4 regions of the Nonomuraea sp. NPDC049655 genome follow, and region 2 is predicted to be linked to each of the others. Evidence: riboswitches for the same ligand, from Rfam matches in the RefSeq annotation. Region 2 holds a riboswitch; each other region holds the start of a gene.

Region 1 (5,312 bases), on a different contig from region 2:
CGAGCCCCGCTACGTCGACATCGCCAAGGTGCTGCCGCTCACGTACGCAATGGCGTTCGTGCTGATCATCATGGCCGGTCTGCTGGTCTACGCCGACCTGGTCAACCCCCTCACGCTCGGCTGACCCGGCCGGCGCGTCACGGGCGGGGGTCACCGCGCCTGGCGCACCCCGCGACGCCAGACCTCGGCGATGTCGCCGACGGCGGTGACGTCCCGGGTGGCGTCGCCCTCGACCAGCACCAGGTCCGCGCGCAGACCGGGGGCGATCCGGCCGCGGTCGGCCAGCCCGAAGTGCCGGGCGGGCACGCTGGTCGCGGCGGCCAGCGCCTCCTCGGCGCCGAGCCCGGCCTCGGTGAGCAACCGCAGCTCGCGGTGCAGGCCGGCGCCGTGGGCGGGCACAAATGGCGTGGCGTCCGTCCCGGCGAGCAGCGGCACGCCCGCGCGGCGCAGGGCCCGCAGCGCGCCGACGGCGTTGGCGGAGCTGCCCGGGCGGGCGCAGTCGGCGGTCTCGACGTGCTGAGCCGTGATCGCCTCGAAGTAGGCCAGCGTGGTCACCACGAAGACCCCCTGATCGCGCACCCGCCCGGCCAGGCGCGGCGAGGCCGGGTCGTCCGGCGTCAGGTCGGTCCACACGTGAGCCAGGCCGTCGACGCCGGCGTCGAGCGCGATCCCCACCTCGGCGGCGGTGACCGCGTGCGCGACGACCAGCAGGCCCGCCTCGTGCGCCGCCGCGGCCAGGGCGGCGGCGACCTCCGCCGTCATGACGGGGAGGTCGGCCCCGTGCACGGCGCCGTCGTCAATGACGATCTTGAGGTAGTCGGCCCCCTCGGCCAGCCTGGCCTGGACGAACGCCGGCGCCTGCGCCGGGTCGGAGACGAAGTCGATCGCCGTGACGTCGAGCCCGTCCAGGACGGTGCCCGCCAGGGCCGTCAGCAACTGGGTCGGGTGCCCGCCCGGGGCGGTGGCCAGCGTGCCGGCGCTGCGCAGGTCGGCCACGTCGTCGTTCTCGGCGGCCAGCCGCCGCTGCCCGGCGAGGATCTGCGGCAGGCAGAACATGTCGAGCTCGGTGGTGACCCCGTACCGCAGGGCCTGGGCCAGGCTGCCGTCGAACACGTGGGTGTGCGCGTCGATCAGGCCGGGCAGCAGCGTCCTGCCCGTGCCGTCCACCTCGGCGTCGGCCGGGTGGCCCGCGCCGCTGCCGACAGCGGCGATCAGGCCGTCCTCGATCATCACGTCGGCCGTCGCGACGGTCTGCTCGCCGTCGAACACCCTGACGTCGCGGATCAATGTACGCATCGAAGCTCTCCCTTGTGAGTCGTGACGCCACCACAGAGGGGCAACCGGCCGGGAACTGTGACATGAGTGGCATAGATCACGCTTGATGCCTTCATGTCACAATCGCCACGCATCGGGGCTCTTCGGTTACGACAGACGAGGAGGCACGCCATGACACCGACCCCGCGGCACCCCGCCGACGCCGCCACCGAGCAGTTCCTCGGCTACCGGGAACTGCTGTTCTCCGTGGTCTACAACATGCTCGGCAGCGTCGCCGACACCGAGGACGTGCTGCAGGAGGCGTGGCTGGCCTGGTCCGCCCGGCACCGCAGGCCGGACGCCGGACCGGTGGAGAACGTCCGGGCCTACCTGGTGCGGATCGCGGTGAACCAGGCGCTCGCCCGGCGGGCGGACCTGAGCCGTCGGCAGGAGACCTACGTCGGCCCCTGGCTGCCGGAACCGCTGGTCACGGCCCCCGACAACACCGGAGGCGCCGCCGAGAGCGGGGAGTCGTTGTCGATGGCGGTGCTGGTCGTGCTGGAGACCCTGTCACCGCTGGAACGAGCGGTCTTCGTGCTGCACGAGGTGTTCGGATTCAGCCACCCGGAGACGGCCGACATCCTCGGGCGCACGCCCGCGGCGGTCCGGCAGCTCGCGGCCCGCGCGCGCCGCCACGTCCACGCGCGCCGTCCTCGTCACCGGACCCAGCCCGACGTGCACGCCGAGGTGACCGAGCGGTTCGCCGCGGCCGCCCTCGGCGGTGACCTGCGGGCCCTGCTGGAGGTGCTGGCGCCGGAGGTGACCTTGTGGACCGACGGCGGCGGCAAGGGACCGGCCACCAGCCTGCAGCCGGTCCACGGCCGGGACCAGGTGGCGGCGCTGTTCATGTCCGTCGCCGCGACGCTGACCCCGGGCGCGGTGGACCTGCGTTACCGGCGGGTGGCCGGCGACCCGTGCGCGCTCGTCTTCTCCGGTGACGGGCCGCTGGCCGTGGTCGTCGTCGATCTCACGCCCGAGGGCGACCGGATCGCCGCCGTCTACTCCGTCACCAACCCCGACAAGCTCACCGGCATCCGCTGAGCCGCCGGTCCGCGGCTAGTTCATCGAGATGTGCACGTGGTCGTAGTGGTTCTCGGTGATGCTGCCGCGGTCGGACATCGAGCGCCAGCCCGAGCCCTGGTTGATGCGCTGCTTCCAGATCACGTACTTGACGCCCAGCTTGGCCTTGTTCTTCAGCGCCCAGTCGGCCAGCCGGTCGCCGAGGGCGTTGTTGACGGCGCTCGGCATGGTGCCGCCCGTGCTCATCATGAAGTCGCAGGCCCGGCCGAGCGGGTGCTCGCCGCTGGAGCCGGACCGGAAGCAGCCCACCTCGTACGGCAGCGAGAAGTTCTTCTGCACCTGCGCGCGCATCAGCCGGGTGCGCGGCGTGATGTTGTCCGAGCCGGCCGGCAGCTCGGGCGCCCAGCTCCCGTCGGACTTCTTGCCCGGCCCGAACGGCACCAGGTCCTGGAGCTTCTTCTTGATGTCGTCGATGACGTCCTGGGCGTCGTCGCGCTGCTCGGCCACCTCCGCCGTGCCCGCCTTCAGCTCCGTCGCGAGCGCGGCGGCGGCCGTGGCGGCCTTCTTCTGGTCGTCGCGGGCCTTGGCCACGCTGTCCACGACCGCCTGCTGCTCGGCGGTGAGCTGTTCGAGCACGGCCGCGCCGCCGCCGTCCGGGGTCATCATGAACGCCGGCAGGGAGGTGTCGCCGTTCTGGTAGCGCAGCCGGGCGATCTCGGCGACCCGCTGCTCGGCCGTGGCCAGCGCCTGCTCGGCGGCGGTGAGCCGCTGCTGGGCCGCGGTGGCGGCCTGCTGGGCCTTGGCCAGCTCGACCCGCTTGAGGTTGTACGTCTCGATGAGCTTGTCGACCTTGCGGTTGAGCTCCTTGAGCTGGGCCCGCAGCTGCGCCTCGGACGGCTTGGGCGCGGCCGCCACGGCGGCTGCCCCGGAGACCGAGGCGGCGGCCGGATGGACGAGCAGGGCGGTGGCGGTGATGAGACCGACGGCGAGACTCGCGGGGGACGAAGCCGCCACGTGGTTGTTCCTCTCCCTCTGCCGGCCGGGTTAGCTGACGGGTTCGGGCACGGGAGCAGTCCCTACCACTTGCGCGGATTCACCCCGGATGCGATGGGTCCCCGGCTCCCGGGCAACACGCCCGGGATTAGGCGTACAACGACCGTTATGGCCGATGTCTAACGGGATATTAGTGGTAGATCACGAGTCATGCGACTTTAATGAGAAACCAATTAGTGATCAATTCGTGATCGCAACATGCGTGCCGCCTCCTCCGGCAGCACGTCGTTGACGAAGGCCCCCATGGCCGACTCCGAGCCCGCCAGGTACTTCAGCTTCCCGGGCGCCCGCCTGATGCTGAACAGCTCCAGGCGCAGGTAGGCCAGCTCGCGACCGTACCGCACCGGCGCCTGGTGCCAGGCCGAGATGTACGGCATCGCGACCCCGAACAGCGCGTCGAGCGCCCGCAGCACCGAGGTGTACAGCGGCGCGAACGCGGCCCGCTCCTCCTCCGACAGCGCCGCCAGGTCGGGCACCTGCCGGTGCGGATACACGTGCACCTCGAACGGCCAGCGCGCGGCGGCCGGCACGAACGCCGTCCAGAGCTCGTTGGCGGCCACCACCCGCGTGCCGGCGGCCTGCTCGGCGGCCAGCACGTCGGCGAACAGGTTGCCGCCCGTGTGCCGAGAGGCGGCCCCCAGCTGGAGCTTGGTGCGCGGGGTCACGTAGGGATAGGCGTAGATCTGCCCGTGCGGGTGGGGGAGCGTGATGCCGATCTCCTCGCCCCGGTTCTCGAAGCAGAACACCTGCTCGACACCCTCCATGCCGGACAGCTCGGCCGTGCGGTCGGCCCACGCCTCCATGACCAGCCTGACCTGCGCGTTGGAGAGCCTGGAGAAGGAGGAGGAGTGGTCGGAGGTGAAGCACACCACCTCACAACGTCCGACACCCGGCCGCACCTCACTCAGGCCGCCGACATCCCCGTAAGTCCCAAAATTTCCGGAGAAAGAGGGGAAGCGGTTCTCGAACACCACCACGTCATAGTCATGGGCCGGGATCTCCGACGCCCGCGTGGCGGATGACGGGCACAACGGGCACTCGTCGGCCGGCGGCAGGAACGTCCGCGTCTGCCGGTGGCCGGCGATCGCGATCCACTCCTCGGTCAGCGGGTCGTAGCGCAGCTCGGAGGCCACCGGCCGCGGATCGAGCGGCCGCCGGTCGATCGCGCTCCGGTCGGCGTCGTCGCGCCGGTCGAAGTAGATCAGCTCTCGGCCGTCTGCCAGGTGGGTGATGGTGCGCTTCAAGGCGTGCCCTCCGCGATGATCAGTTCTCCGGCCCGTTCGGCCAGCTCGGTGCGTGCTTCCTCGGGCAGCCCCGCGTCGCTGATGACCACGTCGGCCTCGGTCAGCTCGGCGATCGTGCTGATGCCGACCGTGTTCCATTTGGTGTGGTCGGCGGGGACCACCAGCCGGTGCGCCGCGGCCACCAGCTCCCTGTCGGTCTCGGACTCCAGGAGGTTGGGCGTGGTGAACCCGGCGCGCAGGCTCATGCCGTGCACCCCGAGGAAGAGCGTGTCCACGTGCAGGCGGCGGATGGCCGCCACCGCCACGGGGCCGACGAGCGCGTCGGAGGGCGTGCGCACGCCGCCGGTCAGCACGACCGTGCGGTCGGCGCGCGGGTTGCGGTGGAAGACCTCGGCGACGGGGATCGAGTTGGTGATCACGGTCAGCTCGGCCACCGCGACGAGGTGGTGGGCCAGCGCCCACGTGGTGGTGCCGGCGGAGAGGGCCACGGCGGTGCCCGGCCGTACGAGGGTGGCCGCGTGCCGCGCGATGGCCTCCTTCTCCTGCTGCTGGCGGGCGGACTTGGCGGTGAAGCCGGGCTCCTCGGTCGAGCCGGGGCCGAGGGCCGTCGCGCCGCCGTGGACCTTCTCCAGCAGCCCGCGCTCGGCCAGCACCTCAAGGTCGCGGCGTATCGTCATGTCG
Region 2 (5,312 bases):
TAGGTGACCAGGCGGGCGCCCGGGATGGCGGCGGCCGTGGCCCGCCCGCCGGCGAGCGGCACGAGCTGGTCGTCCTCGCCGTGGATGACCAGCGCGGGCACCTTCAGCCCGCCCAGCGCGGACGTGCGGTCGCCGGAGGCCATGATGGCGGCGAGCTGGCGGGCCGTGCCGGCCGGGTCGTGGCAGCGGTCGAAGGCGAGCCCGGCCAGCCTGGTGACGCGTTCGCGGTCCAGCTCCCAGCCGGGGGACCCGAGCACGGCCCAGGTCGTCAGCGCGCCGGCGACGACCCCCTCGCGGTCGGTCGCGGGCTTGGCGAAGAGCACCGCGGTGGCCGCCTCGGTCGGCGGGGCCGCCTGCGGGCCGGGCGTGGACATGATCGAGGTCAGGCTCAGCACGCGAGCGGGGTGCCGGATGGCCAGCGCCTGGGCGATCATCCCGCCCATCGAGGCGCCGACGACGTGCGCGGCGGGCAGGCCCAGGACGTCCATGAGCCCGGCGCTGTCGTCGGCCAGGTCGTCCAGCACGTACGGCGAGGGCGCGCCCCATGCGGGCACGCCCTCGTCGTGGAGATGGGTGGACAGGCCCGCGTCGCGGTTGTCGAACCTGACGACGTGGTGACCCTGCTCGGCCAGGAGTTCGCAGAACTCGTCGTCCCAGTGGATGAGCTGGGCGCCGAGTCCCATGATGAGCAGCAGGGGCCTGCCCGCGGGTGAGCCGAAGCTCTCGTAGGCGATCTCGATGCCGTTGGCGGCTGCGCGCTGGATCACAGCGACCAGAATGTCATTCTAGTCGCGAGGCGTAAAGAGCGGTCTGTCCGGAGATCAGTCGTTGAGGAGCTTGCGCAGGCGCTCGCCGCCGAGCACCACGCCGCCGCCGGCCAGCACGAGCACGCCGGCCATGACGGTGCCGCCCATCGCGACGGTCTTCCCGACCTGGCCGCCGGCGGAACCGGCCGCGTCCTCGGCGGGCTTGTCGGCCAGCACCTTGGGAGGCTCGGCCGGGTTGTCGTCGAACCTGCCCCACGCGCCGGTGGAGAAGGCCACGGGGTAGTTCTTCTTGCCCTTGCCGTCGCCCCACTTGGTGATGACGTAGTCGATCTTGATGTGGCCCTGGCCGCCGTTGCCGTCCACGCCGAGCGTGTCGGGGTTGAAGGTGCCGCCGGTCAGCTCGGCGAAGGTCTTGGCGTCGAGGTCGAGCATGACGCCACGGCTGGAGGGCTCGCCGGGGCCGCGGTCGCCCACGAAGAACGGCATCTTCTTGCCGTTGTAGGTCACGTAGCCCTCGGTCATGAGGGGCCAGCTCGGGCTGGCGGCCAGGCCCTTCTGCATGGGCTTGCCGCTGGCGGGGAGGCCGGTGTCGCCGGCCCGGCCGGAGGAGTCGTCCCAGAAGTAGGAGGCCTTCGTGGAACCCTTGAGCAGGATCTTCTGGTCGTCGCCGGTGTCGGCGTGGGCGCCGGTGGCGGAGATCGTCAGCGCGCCCATGGCGGACACGGACAGCAGGGCGAGAGAGCGCAGGCCAAATCGAGACATGAAGCAGTGAAGTCCTTCGCGAGGGGACAGGGGGAACGCGCGTGACTACGGTGCGTAACCGGGCAGAGCGCCGAAAGGGTGGTTACGCGGCGCGTGGGGGAAGTCAGGGAAGAGACCGCTCAGCAGGCGGTCGTCACTACACTGTCCGGGGGTACGACGAGGTGGTACATGCGTGAAGTCCTCTCCATCTCGCCTACCGGGTTAGCTGACGGGTTCGGGCGTGGAGATGCCCTACCGGCACATGGCCGGATTCACCCCAATGAGATGGGTCCCCGGTTCCCGACAAGTCGGGATTCGGCGCCAGCTGTCGTCCCTCTCCTGGTAGGGACTACGCCACCAGCTGGTAATTGGTTAAGACGGTACCCAGAGATTCGGACAAATACAAACGAATCGTCATGAACCGGGTAAAGATCTACCTATCGAGGTAAAGAGAAAGGGGGCACGGCATGCCGTACCCCCTGCTAAATCGGACCTTTCAGCCGCCGCTCTTGCGCCTGAAGGATCTTTTACTCGCTGCCGGACCGTGCGCCCCGTGGATCTTCGACGGGTCCACGCCCCTGCCACCCGCGGCCGAGTCGGCCTGCTGCCCGCGCTTGCGTTCCAACGCCTCGCGGAACTTGCGCTTCATCTCGTCCTCGGGAGTCTCGCTGACTTCCGGCTCCGGTGTTTCCGCCATGAGGACCTCCTGGTTCTGGGGACATCCACAGCTTCGCACGACGTCGCTTACGACGCGAAACCGGCCTCCACTCTGCTTTCCGCCGCGGGCGCCTGCTCCAGCCGCCTGCCGGGCATCATGACCAGCGCGACCAGGGCGATCACCGCGCCCGCCACGCCCAGCGACGGGATGACCACGGCCGCCGCCGAGGCGTGCGCGGCCGCGAGCCCGTGGACCGGCGCGTCCGTGGTGATGACCGACGTGTACGCGGTGCCGGCCAGCGCCAGCGCCACCGAGCCGCCGATCTGCCGGAAGAAGGTGAGGTTGGCCGAGGCCGTGCCGATGTACCGCGGCGCGACGGCCTGCTGCACGGTCACGGTCAGCCCCGACAACATCGGCCCCATGCCGAGCCCGAGCAGCGCCATCCACCCGGCCAGCAGCAGGCCGTCGGTGCGCACGGTGAGGTTCAGGCAGAGCAGGCTGCCGGCCACCAGCAGGAACGGCGCCCCGACCAGCCACGGCTTGTACGTGCGCGTCCTGGACATCAGCGTGCCCATGAGCGCGCTGCCCGCCACCATCGCCAGCGTCATCGGGTAGATCCTCAGCCCGGACTCGGTGGCGCTGACGCCCAGCGCCTGCTGGAAGTAGCGCGGCAGGAACACCACGCCGGCGTACATGCAGAAGGCGGTGAAGAACGAGGTCGCGTTGACCAGCGTGTACGTACGGTCCCGGAACAGGTGCATCGGCATGACCGGGTTCGCCGCCCGCAGCTCGACCAGCACGAACGCGGCCAGCAGGACCAGCGCCAGCAGGATCGGCCCGGCCACGGGCGGGGAGGTCCAGGAGTTGCCGTCCAGGCCCTTCTCGGTCAGGCCGAGCAGCAGGGCGCTGATGGCCACGCTGAACACCGCGATGCCCGCGTAGTCCGGCCGGCCCCCGCCGCCGGTGCCCGGACGGAACGGCAGCCGCAGCACCACGATCGCGATCAGCACGATCCCGAGCGGCACGTTCACGTAGAAGGCCCACCGCCAGCTCGCGTGGTCGGTGAACAACCCGCCCAGGAAGGGCCCGGCCAGGTACGTCAACGCCATCACGCCGCCGAGTGCGCCCTGCACGCGGGCGCCGTTGCGTCCGGGCGGGAACATCTCCATCACCAGGGCCAGCGACAGCGGCAGCAACGCGCCCGCGCCCAGCCCCTGCACGGCGCGGAAGGCGATGAGCTGGGTCATGTCCTGGGCGAGCCCGCACAACGCCGATCCGACGACGAACACCGACATCCCGACGAGCAGCAGCGGCTTCCTGCCGTGCTGGTCGGACAGCCTGCCGTACAGCGGCACGGTCACGGTGGAGGTGAGCAGATACGCCGTGACCACCCAGGTGTAGAGCCGGGTGCCGCCCAGCTCGCCGGTGATGCGGGGCAGCGCGGTGCCGACGATCGTCTGGTCGAGCATCGCCAGGAACATCCCGCCGAGCACCGCCAGCAACACCAGCCCGTTGCCCTTGGTCTTCATGTCATTAGTCACAGGTGAAGATTGATATGTAAGAGCTGACATGTCAAGCCTTCGCTATGCTGGCGGGCATGTCCCTGCGGATCGCGCTCCTCGGCCTGCTCGCCACCAAAGGCCCGGCCAGCGGCTACGACCTGGCCAAGAAGTTCGAGCACTCGCTCAACCACGTCTGGCAGGCGGGGCACACGCAGATCTATCCGGAACTGGTCAAGATGGCCGCCGACGGCCTGGTGACGGTCGAGCACGAGGGCGCCCGGGGCCGCAAGATCTACGCCATCACCGCCGAGGGCCGCGCGCTGGTCACCGAGTGGCTGGTCGGCCACGACCCGTCGGCGACCGTGCGCAGCGAGACCGCCCTCCAGGCGTTCCTGCTGGCCCTGCTCGACACCGGGCAGGCCGTCGCCGTGGTCGAGCGCATCAAGGCCCACTTCCAGGCCCGCCTCGCGACGCTCGACTGCCGGCCCGGGGGCCTGTTCGGCCAGTACGCGCTGTCCCTCGGCCTGCACCAGGCGCGCTCCGGCATCGCGTGGGCCGACGAGACCCTGGCCGCCCTGCGGCACGAAGGGTAAAACGGAACTCTGCGGTTCCTGGTGTTGCGTTGGAGAAGCGCCGGATATACACCCAGGCATGATGCTCAACCTCCCAGTGCGGCGATGAGCCTCCTGGGTCGTGACCTGGCGATCGACCTCGGCGCGGCCGGCACGAGGATCTACGCCAAGGGCAGGGGCATCGTGCTGGACGAGCCGTCGGTCGTCCTGCGCGACAGGCAGACGGGCAGGGTCGTCGGCTTCGGCGCAGAGGCCCTGGACGGCGCGGACGGCGCGGACGGCGCGGACGGCGCGGACGGCGAGACGTACTGGCCGATCAGCGACGGCCTGCCCCAGGACGGCGAGCTCGCCCGGCGCATGATCAGGCACTTCCTGCGCAAGGTGCACCGGCACCCGTTCCCCCGGCCGCGCCTGGTGATGGCCGTGCCCGACGAGTTCACGCCGATCGAGCGGGTGGCGCTGCGCGACGCCGGCTTCGAGGCGGAGGCCCGCGGGATCCTGCTGGTCAAACACGCGATCGCGGCCGCGCTCGGCGCGGGCCTGCCGGTCCGCGACGGCGCCGGGCACATGGTCGTCGACATCGGCCGGGACGCCACCAGGGTCGCCGTGCTCTCCTGCGGGGCCGTGGTCGCCGCCGGAACCGTGCGCGGCGGCGGGAACGCCGTGACCCGCGCGGTCGCCCGCCTGGTCGAGGACGAGCACGGCCTGCTGGCCGACGAGCGGGAGGCCGAGTCGGCCAAGCTGCGCGCGACGCGGGAGCCGACCGGGAACGTGCTGATCCGCGGCAGGGACGCCGGCACCGGCGAGGAGCGCGCGGTGGCGCTGCCCGCGGCGCGCGTCCGCGAGGCGGCCGTCCAGCCGGTCGAGCACATCGTGCGGGCCGCGGAGTACACCATGGAACGCTGCCCTCCCGAGCTGACCGCCGACCTGGGCGAGCGCGGAATGGTGCTGGTCGGCGGCGGCGCGCTGCTGCCCGGCCTGCGCCGGCGGCTGCAGGAGGGGCTGTCCATGCCGGTGCGGCGCGCGGAGCGGCCCAGCGACTCGGTGGCCCTGGGGCTCGGACGCTGCGTGG
Region 3 (5,312 bases), on a different contig from region 2:
GCCGCTGACCATGGTCGAGACGAGCAGCTTGGGCAGGCCGACGGGCAGCGCCCGCATGACGGCGGCGGCGATGGAGGAGCCGCCGCTGCCGCCGAGCGCGAGCACGCCGCTCAGCTCGCCGCGGGCGTGCAGGTCCTTGGCCAGGGCGGTGGCCCCGGCCGCCATGGCCGCGAGAGCGGCGCCGCGGTCGCCGGCGCTCCTGAGCCGATCGAGGCCCGTGCCCGCGGCCCGCGCGACGGCCTCGGCGGGCACGTCGGCGGCCAGCGCCGGGGCGCCCATGACGCCGGTGTCCATGAGGACGACGCCCTGGCCGGCCCGGACGATCAGGTCGCGGACGAGGGCGTACTCCTCCCCCTTGGTGTCGAGGGTGCCCAGCAGCAAGACCGCCATGTCAGACCTCCTACGATCGGCCTTCCGACCTTACCCCGGCGATCTCCGCGTGGCGGATGCCCAGGACGTCCACGCCGTGCTCGGACAGCGGGCGGGAGCCGAAGATGCGGCGTTCCTCCTCGGTGATGGCGACGTCGTTGATGCTGGCCTCCCGGCGGCGCATCAGCCCCGACGCGTCGAACTCCCACTGCTCGTTGCCGTAGCTGCGCCACCACTGGCCGGCGGCGTCGCGGGACTCGTACTGGAAGCGCACGGCGATGCGGTCGCCGGTGACCGCCCACAGCTCCTTGCGCAGGGCGTAGTCCAGCTCGCGGGCCCACTTGCGGCGCAGGAACTCCGCGATCTCGGCGCGGCCGGTGACGAACTCGCCCCGGTTGCGCCACACGGAGTCCTCGGTGTACGCGAGCGCGACGCGGTCGGGGTCGCGGGTGTTCCAGGCGTCCTCGGCGGCCTGGACCTTGATCCGGGCGGTCTCCTCGGTGAACGGCGGGACGGGCGGGCGGGTCATGGGCGGTCCTCTCATCGAGAGAACGGGCGTTCTCCCGGGTTGTGCGCTAGCGTAGAGAACGATCGTTCTCCGCGGCAAGCACCTGGAGGGGTGTCATGGATCACGAGCAGCGGCTGCTGGACGCCGCGGGCGACCTGTTCTACCGCCGCGGCGTGCAGGCGGTCGGCATGGACGAGATCCGGGCCGCCTCCGGCGTCTCGCTGAAACGCCTCTACCAGTGTTTCCCGTCGAAGGAGGCGCTGGTCGTGGCCTATCTGCGGCGGCGCGACGAACGCTGGATGGCCTCGCTCACCGCGTACGTGGCCGACGCCGGCGACCGCATCCCGGCGGTCTTCGCGTGGCTGGAACGCTGGTTCACCGAGGACGACTTCCGCGGCTGCGGGTTCGCCAACGCCTTCGCCGAGCTGGGCGCCGGTTCGGCCGCCGTCCGCACGGCGGTGCGCGAGCACAAGGAGCGCCTGCGCGCCTACCTGCGCTCGCTCGCCGAGGAGGCCGGAGCCGGAGACCCCGGCCTGCTCGCCGAGCAGTTGCTCACCCTGATCGACGGCGCCACGGTCACCGCGATGATCTCCGAGGAGGCGGGCGCGGCCCGCTCGGCCGGGCAGGCCGCGGCGGTCCTGGTCCACCGGCGGCCCTGAAACGCGAAAGAGCGCACTCCCCGCGGGGAATGCGCTCTTCGCTTGGCAGGATCAGGCGGCGTACGACGGGTAGCCGTAGCCGACGACCTGGGAGGTCGGGCGGACACGCTGCTCGACCTTGCCGTTGCCGGTGTTGCCCTCGATCGTGGAGATCGTGCCGTCGCCGTTGTCCTTGACGACGAAGCCGACGTGCTGGATGTCGCTCAGGCTCTTGCTGCCGCTCCAGGAGAAGAAGACGACGGCGCCCGGCTTGGCCTCGGTGCCCCAGCGGTCGTTGGCGGCGAACCACTTGGCGTGGGTCACGGTGTAGGCGTCCCAGCCGACCTGCGGGCGGGCGCCGGTCTGCTCGCCGACCCAGGAGACGAACATCGAGCACCAGGGGGCGTTCAGGTACATGGCGCGGTTGCCGCCGTCACGCGCGGCGGTCTCGGCGGCGCGCTGCGAATCGGCGTACCACTTCTGGAACTTGGTGCCGCCGCCGTTGGCGTCCTCGGAGGTGCCGACCTGGGCGCGGGCCGTGGCCAGCACCTGGGCGGCGGTGACGTTGACCTTGCCCTTGGCGCTCTCGTCGGCGGCGCGGTTCTGCGCGACGCGCGGCTGGGCGGCCACGCCGGCGACCTTGGCGGTCTGGGTGGCGGTGTGGGCGGTGGCGGTGGCGGTGTCGGCGTTCACTGCCGCGTGCGTGCCGAGCACGCCGGCGACGGCGGTCGCGCCGAGAGCGATCTTGGCGAGGTCGAGCTTGTAGGCACGGTGAAGACGGTGCTTGGCCATGAGGGTGTTACTCCTTGAGCTTCCGTGCCGCTTGCCGGGTTAGCTGACGGGTTCGGGCGGGAAGCTGCCCTACGGCACCACGGTGCCGATTCACCCCATTGGACACATGGGTCCCCGGTTCCGCGCACAGGCGGATTCAGCGGTCTCTTGGTCAGGCAAAGGGCTGACGCATCGTCTTCCCGGGCCCGGGAAAGGGCCTGAAGGTATATGTGCGACGCCCGGATGCGGGGATGTCCGCATCGACTCTGTACAACACGGGTCCCGCTTGGGTAATTCCCAGGCAATGCCATCCCTACCTGGGACGACTCCCCGTTCGGCTGTGTACAACCAAGCTACCCGGCGAGTAATTCCCAGGCAAATGGCGGCAATGAATTCGACGGTGCGTGGGAGAAACGCTACGCACCGAATCGGTTCACGCCACGTGCGCCTTTATCGCCACACTCGTGAGCGCCAGCAACAATTCCAGATCGGGCTCGGCGTCGACCTGCACGGCGACCCAGGCGCGGTCGCGGCAGGCATGGACCTGGTCGCACGCCCGCAGGTACGGCTCCAGGCGGCCGATGGCGGGGGCGGTGAGCCGTACGTGGATCTCGTCCCGGCCGGCCAGGCGCAGGATCTCGGTTCCGTGTACGGCGAAGGTGACCTGCTGACCGGTGCCGCTGACGTTCAGCGACGGCCAGGACCGTAACTCCGCGACCGCGCGGACCACGTAGGGCCCGCGTCGCGTGGGCGTCCGCCGCCAGGCGGAGATTCCTGCCACGCTCCAATGCTGAGCCACGGCTCACCTCGCCGTCAGCCCCCGTTCCTGAACCGTTATCCCCTCGTGAACGGGCGCGTCCAGGGTCTGACCGGCACGATTACGGACGCCTGACCGATACGTATTGACGCTCCCCCAGGCAGAAGCTACCGTCGATTCACAACTTAAAGGAAACTTTCCTAATAGTTTCCCCAGAAGTCTCCCATCCCACTCCCCACACACCCCCCCAACGGATGTCGGAGCGACATGAAGCACACCATTCTGAGCAAGGTCCTGGCGGGAATGGCGGCATTGGCCCTGCCTCTCACCGCGGCCGTGGCCGCCCCAGCGCTCGCCTCCGCCAGCACGGTGGCGTACGCGGCGGCCTGGGCCCCGTGGACCGCCTACACGGCGGGCACGGTCGTCACCTACAACGGCGTCGACTACGTCTGTCTCCAGGCGCACACCTCCCAGCCCGGCTGGGAGCCGCCGAACGTGGCGGCGCTGTGGAAGGTCTCCGGTGGCGGCGGCAGCGACACGACCGCGCCGTCCGTGCCGGGCAACCTGCGCTCGACCGGCGTCACGGACACCAGCGTGGCCCTGGCCTGGAACGCCTCCACCGACAACGTGGCCGTGACCGGCTACGAGGTCTACCGCGGCGGCACCCTGGTCACCACCGTCACGGGCACCACGTACAACGACACCGGCCTCACCGCGAACACGGCCTACAGCTACACCGTGCGCGCGCGTGACGCGGCCGGCAACCGCTCGGCCAACAGCAACCAGATCTCCGCGACGACCACCGGCGGCGGTGGCGGCGACGACAAGACACCGCCGTCGGTCCCCGGCAACCTGCGCTCGACCGGCGTCAGCAACAACAGCGTCTCGCTGGCCTGGAACGCCTCCACCGACAACGTGGCGGTCACCGGCTACGAGGTCTACCGCGGCGGCACCCTGGTCACCACCGTCACGGGCACCACGTACAACGACACCGGCCTCACCGCCAACACCTCCTACAACTACACCGTGCGCGCGCGTGACGCGGCGGGCAACCGCTCGGCCGACAGCAACCAGATCACCGCGACCACCACGGGCGGCGGCGGTGGCGGCGGCAACAAGGTGCTGGGCTACTTCGTCCAGTGGGGCATCTACCAGCGCGGCTACCACGTCAAGAACATCGACACCAGCGGCTCGGCGGCCAAGCTGACCCACATCAACTACGCGTTCGGCAACGTGCAGAACGGGCAGTGCACGATCGGCGACAGCTACGCCGACTACGACCGCTTCTACCAGGCGGGCGAGAGCGTCGACGGCGTCGCCGACACCTGGGACAACGGCGCGCTGCGCGGCAACTTCAACCAGCTGCGCAAGCTGAAGAAGAAGTACCCCAACCTGAAGGTGCTCTTCTCCTTCGGCGGCTGGACCTGGTCCGGCGGCTTCGGCCAGGCGGCGCAGAACCCGACGGCCTTCGCCGACTCCTGCTACAAGCTGGTGGAGGACCCCCGCTGGGCCGACGTCTTCGACGGCATCGACATCGACTGGGAGTACCCGAACGCCTGCGGCCTGACCTGTGACACCAGCGGCGCGGCGGCGTTCAAGAACGTGATGTCCGCGCTGCGCTCCCGCTTCGGCGCGAACAACCTGGTCACCGCGGCCATCACCGCCGACGGCAACGACGGCGGCAAGATCGACGCGGCCGACTACGGCGGCGCCGCCCAGTACGTCGACTGGTACAACGTCATGACGTACGACTTCTTCGGCGGCTGGGACGCGCAGGGCCCGACCGCCCCGCACTCCCCGCTCACCACCTGGGACAAGATCCCGATCCCCGGCTTCTACACCGACAACGCCATCCAGAAGCTCAAGAGCAAGGGCGTCCCGGCCGCCAAGCTGCTGCTCGGCATCGGCTTCTACGGCCGCGGCTGGACCGGCGTGACCCAGGCCGCGCCCGGCGGCACGGCGACCGGCCCGGCGCCCGGCACGTACGAGCAGGGCATCGAGGACTACAAGGTCATCAAGACCCGCTGCCCGTCCACCGGCACGGTCGCGGGCACGGCCTACGCCTACTGCGGCAACCAGTGGTGGAGCTACGACACGCCGAGCACCATCGGCGGCAAGATGAGCTACTCGAAGAACCAGGGCCTCGGCGGCGCGTTCTTCTGGGAGCTCAGCGGTGACACCACCAACGCCGAACTCCTCACGGCCATGAAGAACGGCCTCGGATAAGTTCGCACGTCAGGGCCGGTCCCGGGTTTCGGGGCCGGCCCTT
Region 4 (5,312 bases), on a different contig from region 2:
ACCTCCAGCACGGACGACAGGCGTCCGGCCAGCTCGGCGCCCTGCGGCACCTCGAACGGGACCTTCCGGTCGGCCAGGGTGCGCTTGGCCCGCACGATCCGCTGGGCGGCGGTCGGTTCGGGCACCAGGAACGCGCGGGCGATCTCGTCGGTGCTCAGGCCGCCGAGCACCCGCAGCGTCAGGGCCACCCGCGCCTCCATCGACAGCGCCGGATGGCAGGCGGTGAAGACCAGCCGCAGCAGGTCGTCCTCGATCTCGTCGGGCTCGGGCGGCTCCCCGGCGGTCTCCAGCCGGTGGCCCAGCTCGGCCAGGTTGCGGGACATCCGCTCGTTCCTGCGGATCAGGTCGACGGCGCGGCGCTTGGACACCGTCATCAGCCAGGCGCCCGGGTTGCGTGGCACGCCGGATTCCGGCCACTGCTCCAGGGCCGCGACCAGCGCGTCCTGGGCCAGCTCCTCGGCCAGGCCGACGTCGCGGACCAGCCCGGCCAGGCCGGCGATGAGCCTGGGCGCCTCGATCCGCCAGACCGCCTCGATCGCCCGGTGGGTGTCGGAAGCCATCACCGGCTCATGACACCAGCACCGTCCGGGGTCCGCAAGCCGAGGTCAGCTCTCCCGCCCGCCCAGACGCCGGCGCATGGCCTTCTCCCGCTCGACCTCCGCCGGGTCGGACGAGGCCGCGTCGGGCGCGTCGGAGGCGTCGTACACCCGCCACACGTCCAGGCCGATCCCGTCATAGCCCTCGGGGACGGGCACGCGCATGGCCCATTCCAGAGCCTCCTCCCTGGACTTCACCTGGATCAGCCAGAACCCCGCGATCAGCTCCTTGGCCTCGGCGAACGGGCCGTCGATCACCGTGGCCCGGCCGTCGCTGTAGGCGATCTGCGCGCCCTGCGAGCTCGGGTAGAGCCCCTCGGCGGCCAGCAGCACCCCGGCCTTGGCCAGCGCCTCGTTGTAGGCGTGCATGTTGTCGACGAGCTCCTGGCTGGGCAGCGCCCCGGCCTCGGTCTCCCCGTTGGCCTTGCCGACGATCATGAATTTCATCCTGCCGTCCCTTCCGTCCGCGGCCCCGGGGCGGAGCCGGCCTCGCCGAAGCGTCGAACGGGCGCCGGCCGGATCGACACGCGGGCGCGGACCGTCCGCTTCCAGGGCACCGTACCGGTCGTGCGGCCGGGTGGCCGATGTGCCATCCTCGCCCCATGCACCAACCCGCACAAGACGCCCCCGTCCCCAACCGGGCCCTCTGGGACGAGCGCGCCCGCGTCCACGGCTCCACCTCCGCCGACCGGTTCTACGACGTCGACGCCTTCCTCGCCGGCCGGCAGACCCTCTACCCGCTTGAACGCCGCCTGGCCGGCGACGTCGCCGGCCGGGACCTGCTCCACCTGCAATGCCATTTCGGCCTGGACACGCTGAGCTGGGCACGGCTCGGAGCGCGGGTGACCGGCGTCGACTTCTCCCCGGTGGCGGTCGCGCGCGCCCGCGACCTGGCGGCCAGGGCCGGGCTGGCGGCCACGTTCGTCGAGGCCGACACGCAGCGGCTGCCGGAGTCGCTGGCCGGCGGCTTCGACCTGGCGGTGGCCACGTACGGCGTGTTGTGCTGGATCGGCGACCTGGACGCCTGGATGCGCGGCGCGGCCATGGCGCTGCGGCCGGGCGGGCGGCTGGTGCTGGTCGACCTGCATCCGGCCTACGAGACGGTGTCCTCGCTCGACCCGCTGGTGGCCGACTGGCCCTACGGCGGCGGCCAGGCCCACCGGGAGACGGTGACCGGGACGTACGCCGACGCCGCGGTGGTGACCGAGGCCCACGAGGCGGTCGAGTACCCGCACTCGGTGGGCGAGATCGTCACGGCGGCGGCGCGGGCCGGGTTCACGGTGGCCGAGCTGGGCGAGCACGTCGAGACCGACATGGACCCGCGCGGCCTGCTGGCCGAGGGCGCGGACGGCCGGTACCGGTTCCCGTTCGGGGACTCGCACCTGCCGATCCTGTACTCGCTGCTGGCGGTCCGGCCCTGAGACGCGGCGAGCGCGCGTCCCTCGTACGGGGACGCGCGCTCGGAGCGGGGGAAGGTCAGCTCGCGTACTGCGGGTATCCGTAGCCGACGACCTGCGACTTCGGACGGACGCGCTCCTCGACCTTGCCGTTGCCGGTGTTGCCCTCGATCGTGGAGATCGTGCCGTCCTGGTTGTCCTTGACGACGAAGCCGACGTGCTGGATGGCGTCCAGGCTCTTGCTGCCGCCCCAGGAGAAGAAGACCACCGCGCCGGGCCTGGCCTCGGCGCCCCAGCGGTCGTTGGCGGCGAACCACTTGGCGTGGGCCACGGTCCAGGCGTCCCAGCCGACCTGCGGGCGGGCGCCGGTGTGCTCGCCGACCCAGGAGACGAAGATCGAGCACCAGGGGGCGTTCAGGTACATGGCGCGGGTGCCGCCGTCGCGGGCGATGGTCTCCGCCGCGCGCTGGGAGTCGGCGTACCACTTCTGGAACTTGGTGCCGCCGCCGTAGGCGTTCTCGGAGGTGCCGACCTGGGCCTTGGCCATCGCCAGCACCTGCTGGGCGGTGACGTTGACCTGGGTCTCCTCCGCCTTGCGGGTCTGGGCGGCGGTCTGCGGCGCGACGGCCGAGTGCCCGGCCGCGGCGGCCGGGCCGGCGCTGTCGGCGGCGGCGGCGGTGGCGTGGGCGCCGATGGCGGAGGCGAGGATGGCCGCGCCGAGCGCGGCGTGAGCGTAGGTGATCTTCGGGGCACGGATGGGACGGTGCGTGGCCATCGAGGGCATTGACTCCTTGCTTCCATGCCGCTTACCGGGTTAGCTGACGGGTTCGGACGTGGAAGCTGCCCTACGGCACCGAAGTGCCGATTCACCCCAAAGGACGTGGGTCCCCGGTTCCGCCCGAAGGCGGATTCAGCGGTCACAGGACGATCCTGTGAAATGTCTTGCGATGGTTGGACAAAGCCGGACAAACCGGACGTCTGCCGCGAGATGCCCCACAAGGTAATACATCGGGCAAGAGCAAGGCAAGTGGCTAAAGGTCCAGCTAGGAGAGTTGCGCCCGCGCTTCGGCCAGAAGCCCCATCATGGCAAGGGATTCGTCAAGCGGCATGATCGCGCTCTCTGTGCGGCCCTCGATCGTGGCCGCGCGCACCTCGCGCAGCTCGCCCGCGTAACCGTTGTCGGCCGGGTCGAGCACCAGCTCCTCCGTCTCCATCGACGGCCCCGACAGCAGCACCCGCCGCGGCGCCCAGAACGGCGCCAGGATGTCGGCCCGCATCGACGTGCCCACCACGCTCGCGTCGTTGGCGTGATGGGCCAGCAGCGACACGTCCACCAGGGCGCGCCGCCCGTCCGGGTACAGCAGCAGCCCGCCGGCCTCGGCGTCGACGCCGCTGGGCGCCAGCGAGCCGGCCATGCGCAGCTCCGCGGGCATGCCGAGCAGCAGCTGGGCCAGCCCGAACGGGTAGATCCCCAGGTCGAGCAGGGCCCCGCCGCCCAGCTCCGGCGCCCACAGCCGATGGGCGGGGTCGTAGGGCAGCGCGAAGCCGAACGAGGCCCGCACCGACCGGATCTCGCCGAAGCGCGGATCGGCCGCCACCCGCTGGATGAGCGGGTTGAAGCGCATCCACATGGCCTCCATGAGGAAGACCCCGGCCGCGCGGGCCAGCGCCACCATGCGCTCGGCGTCGGCCACGTCGGCCGCCAGCGGCTTCTCGCACAGCACCGACTTGCCCGCCGCGATGGCCGCCTCGGCCACCTCCAGGTGCTGGGCGTGCGGCGTGGCGACGTAGATCGCGTCGACGGCCGGATCGGCGCACAGGGCCTCGTAGGAGCCGTAGGCCGACTCCGCGCCCAGCTCGTCGGCCAGCGCCCGCGCCCTGAGCGGGCTCCGCGAGCCGACGGCGGCCACCCGCATGCCGGGCTCGGCCACGATGGCCGCTCCCACGGTACGCGCGATGCCGCCGGTCGCCGCTATTCCCCAGGTGAAATCTCGCACGACCGAGATCGTAGAGCGCTCAGGTCAGGTTGAACGAGTCGGGGTCGGGCCCGATCCGCCGCCCCGCGTTCATCGCGCCGATGGCCGCCATGTCCTCGGTGTCGAGGATGAAGTCGAACACGTCGATGTTCTCCTCGATCCTCGACGGCGTGACCGACTTGGGGATCACCACGTTGCCGAGCTGCAGGTGCCAGCGGAGCACGATCTGGGCGGGCGTCTTGCCGTACTTCTCCGACAGCACGCGCAGCGCCGGGTCGGCCAGCAGCCCCTTGCCCTGCCCGAGCGGGCTCCACGCCTCGGTCAGAATGCCGTTGGCCTCGTGGAAGGCCCGCATCTCGCGCTGCTGGAAGTACGGGTGGAGCTCGATCTGGTTGATCGACGGCGTGATGTCGGTCTCCTCCATCAGCCGGGTCAGGGTGGCGACCGTGAAGTTGGAGACCCCGATGGCCTTGGCCCGTCCGTCCCGGTAGATCTTCTCCAGCCCCCGCCAGGCCTGCACATACCTGTCCTGCTCCGGGACCGGCCAGTGGATCAGGAAAAGATCTACGTAGTCGAGGCCCAGACGGGCCAGGCTCTCGTCGAAGGCCTGCTCGGCGCGCCCGTGGTCGCCGTTCCACAGCTTGGTGGTGACGAACACCTTCTCCCGTGGCACCCCGGCGGCGCGCACGGCCCGGCCGACGCCCTCCTCGTTCTCGTAGGCGGCGGCGGTGTCGATGTGCCGGTATCCGGCGCGCAGCGCGGCCGTCACCGCGTGCTCGGCGTCGTCGGCAGAGACCTGCCAGACGCCGAAGCCGAGCTGTGGTATCTGCACACCGTCGGTGTTGAGCATCAGCGAGTTCATACCCTCCATTGTTCACGTGTCGTTTCTTGCGGCTTAAGCAGGCCGGGCTACCTTGAGGCGGGTCGTGCAAGGCCATCCACCGGCTGGGGGAAACAGAGTGGTCAGACAGGCGTCGGCCTGGGTGGAGTCTCCGCTCCAGATGCTGTGCGCCGTCGAGGCCCACCATGCCGGGCTGCTCGGCCCGGACACCGTGGTCGTGCCGCGCGCCGGCCTGCGCCCGCTGCGCGCCACCCGCAAGGAGCTGCGCCGCCTCGACCTGCCCGCCGGCCTGGTGCTGGACGAGCCGCGCGAGCGCATGCCGCGCCGCGTCCAGGCCGTGGGCGACGCGTTCTCCGGCAAGGTCCAGATGCGCTGGCTGACCTCCGACCCCGGCCGCATCGTCGTCGTGGACGACGGCCTGGCCACGCTCAGGCTGCTCGAACTGCTGGCCGCCGGGCCGTTCCGGCCGCTGCTGCGGGCGCGGGCGACCCCCTCGCGGGCG

Evidence for each region. A riboswitch is a leader RNA that binds a small molecule or an ion and turns the genes downstream of it on or off. The one in region 2 is predicted to bind cyclic di-AMP.
Region 1: another riboswitch for cyclic di-AMP. It lies ahead of ACIBQ6_RS49225 (hypothetical protein); the one in region 2 lies ahead of ACIBQ6_RS07695 (hypothetical protein).
Region 3: another riboswitch for cyclic di-AMP. It lies ahead of ACIBQ6_RS23015 (CHAP domain-containing protein); the one in region 2 lies ahead of ACIBQ6_RS07695 (hypothetical protein).
Region 4: another riboswitch for cyclic di-AMP. It lies ahead of ACIBQ6_RS04425 (CHAP domain-containing protein); the one in region 2 lies ahead of ACIBQ6_RS07695 (hypothetical protein).

The regions. Positions count from the first base shown of each region.
Region 1 covers NZ_JBITLS010000026.1:13,246-18,557, reverse strand. The annotation lists gene ACIBQ6_RS49240 (M50 family metallopeptidase) at 1-124, shown strand, start outside; gene ACIBQ6_RS49235 (amidohydrolase family protein) at 151-1,296, opposite strand; gene sigJ (RNA polymerase sigma factor SigJ) at 1,447-2,355, shown strand; gene ACIBQ6_RS49225 (hypothetical protein) at 2,371-3,348, opposite strand; cyclic di-AMP (ydaO/yuaA leader) riboswitch at 3,354-3,492, opposite strand; gene galT (galactose-1-phosphate uridylyltransferase) at 3,561-4,631, opposite strand; gene ACIBQ6_RS49215 (DeoR/GlpR family DNA-binding transcription regulator) at 4,628-5,312, opposite strand, start outside.
Region 2 covers NZ_JBITLS010000002.1:507,270-512,581, forward strand. The annotation lists gene ACIBQ6_RS07690 (alpha/beta fold hydrolase) at 1-767, opposite strand, end outside; gene ACIBQ6_RS07695 (hypothetical protein) at 822-1,529, opposite strand; cyclic di-AMP (ydaO/yuaA leader) riboswitch at 1,705-1,839, opposite strand; gene ACIBQ6_RS07700 (DUF5302 domain-containing protein) at 2,005-2,205, opposite strand; gene ACIBQ6_RS07705 (MDR family MFS transporter) at 2,253-3,707, opposite strand; gene ACIBQ6_RS07710 (PadR family transcriptional regulator) at 3,764-4,261, shown strand; gene ACIBQ6_RS07715 (rod shape-determining protein) at 4,346-5,312, shown strand, end outside.
Region 3 covers NZ_JBITLS010000007.1:45,310-50,621, forward strand. The annotation lists gene ACIBQ6_RS23000 (Tm-1-like ATP-binding domain-containing protein) at 1-390, opposite strand, end outside; gene ACIBQ6_RS23005 (nuclear transport factor 2 family protein) at 401-898, opposite strand; gene ACIBQ6_RS23010 (TetR/AcrR family transcriptional regulator) at 994-1,536, shown strand; gene ACIBQ6_RS23015 (CHAP domain-containing protein) at 1,588-2,307, opposite strand; cyclic di-AMP (ydaO/yuaA leader) riboswitch at 2,322-2,459, opposite strand; gene ACIBQ6_RS23020 (luciferase family protein) at 2,720-3,067, opposite strand; gene ACIBQ6_RS23025 (glycosyl hydrolase family 18 protein) at 3,311-5,269, shown strand.
Region 4 covers NZ_JBITLS010000001.1:953,573-958,884, forward strand. The annotation lists gene ACIBQ6_RS04410 (RNA polymerase sigma factor) at 1-560, opposite strand, end outside; gene ACIBQ6_RS04415 (YciI family protein) at 606-1,043, opposite strand; gene ACIBQ6_RS04420 (class I SAM-dependent methyltransferase) at 1,199-2,017, shown strand; gene ACIBQ6_RS04425 (CHAP domain-containing protein) at 2,073-2,768, opposite strand; cyclic di-AMP (ydaO/yuaA leader) riboswitch at 2,782-2,919, opposite strand; gene ACIBQ6_RS04430 (Gfo/Idh/MocA family protein) at 3,037-3,990, opposite strand; gene ACIBQ6_RS04435 (aldo/keto reductase) at 4,010-4,831, opposite strand; gene ACIBQ6_RS04440 (hypothetical protein) at 4,929-5,312, shown strand, end outside.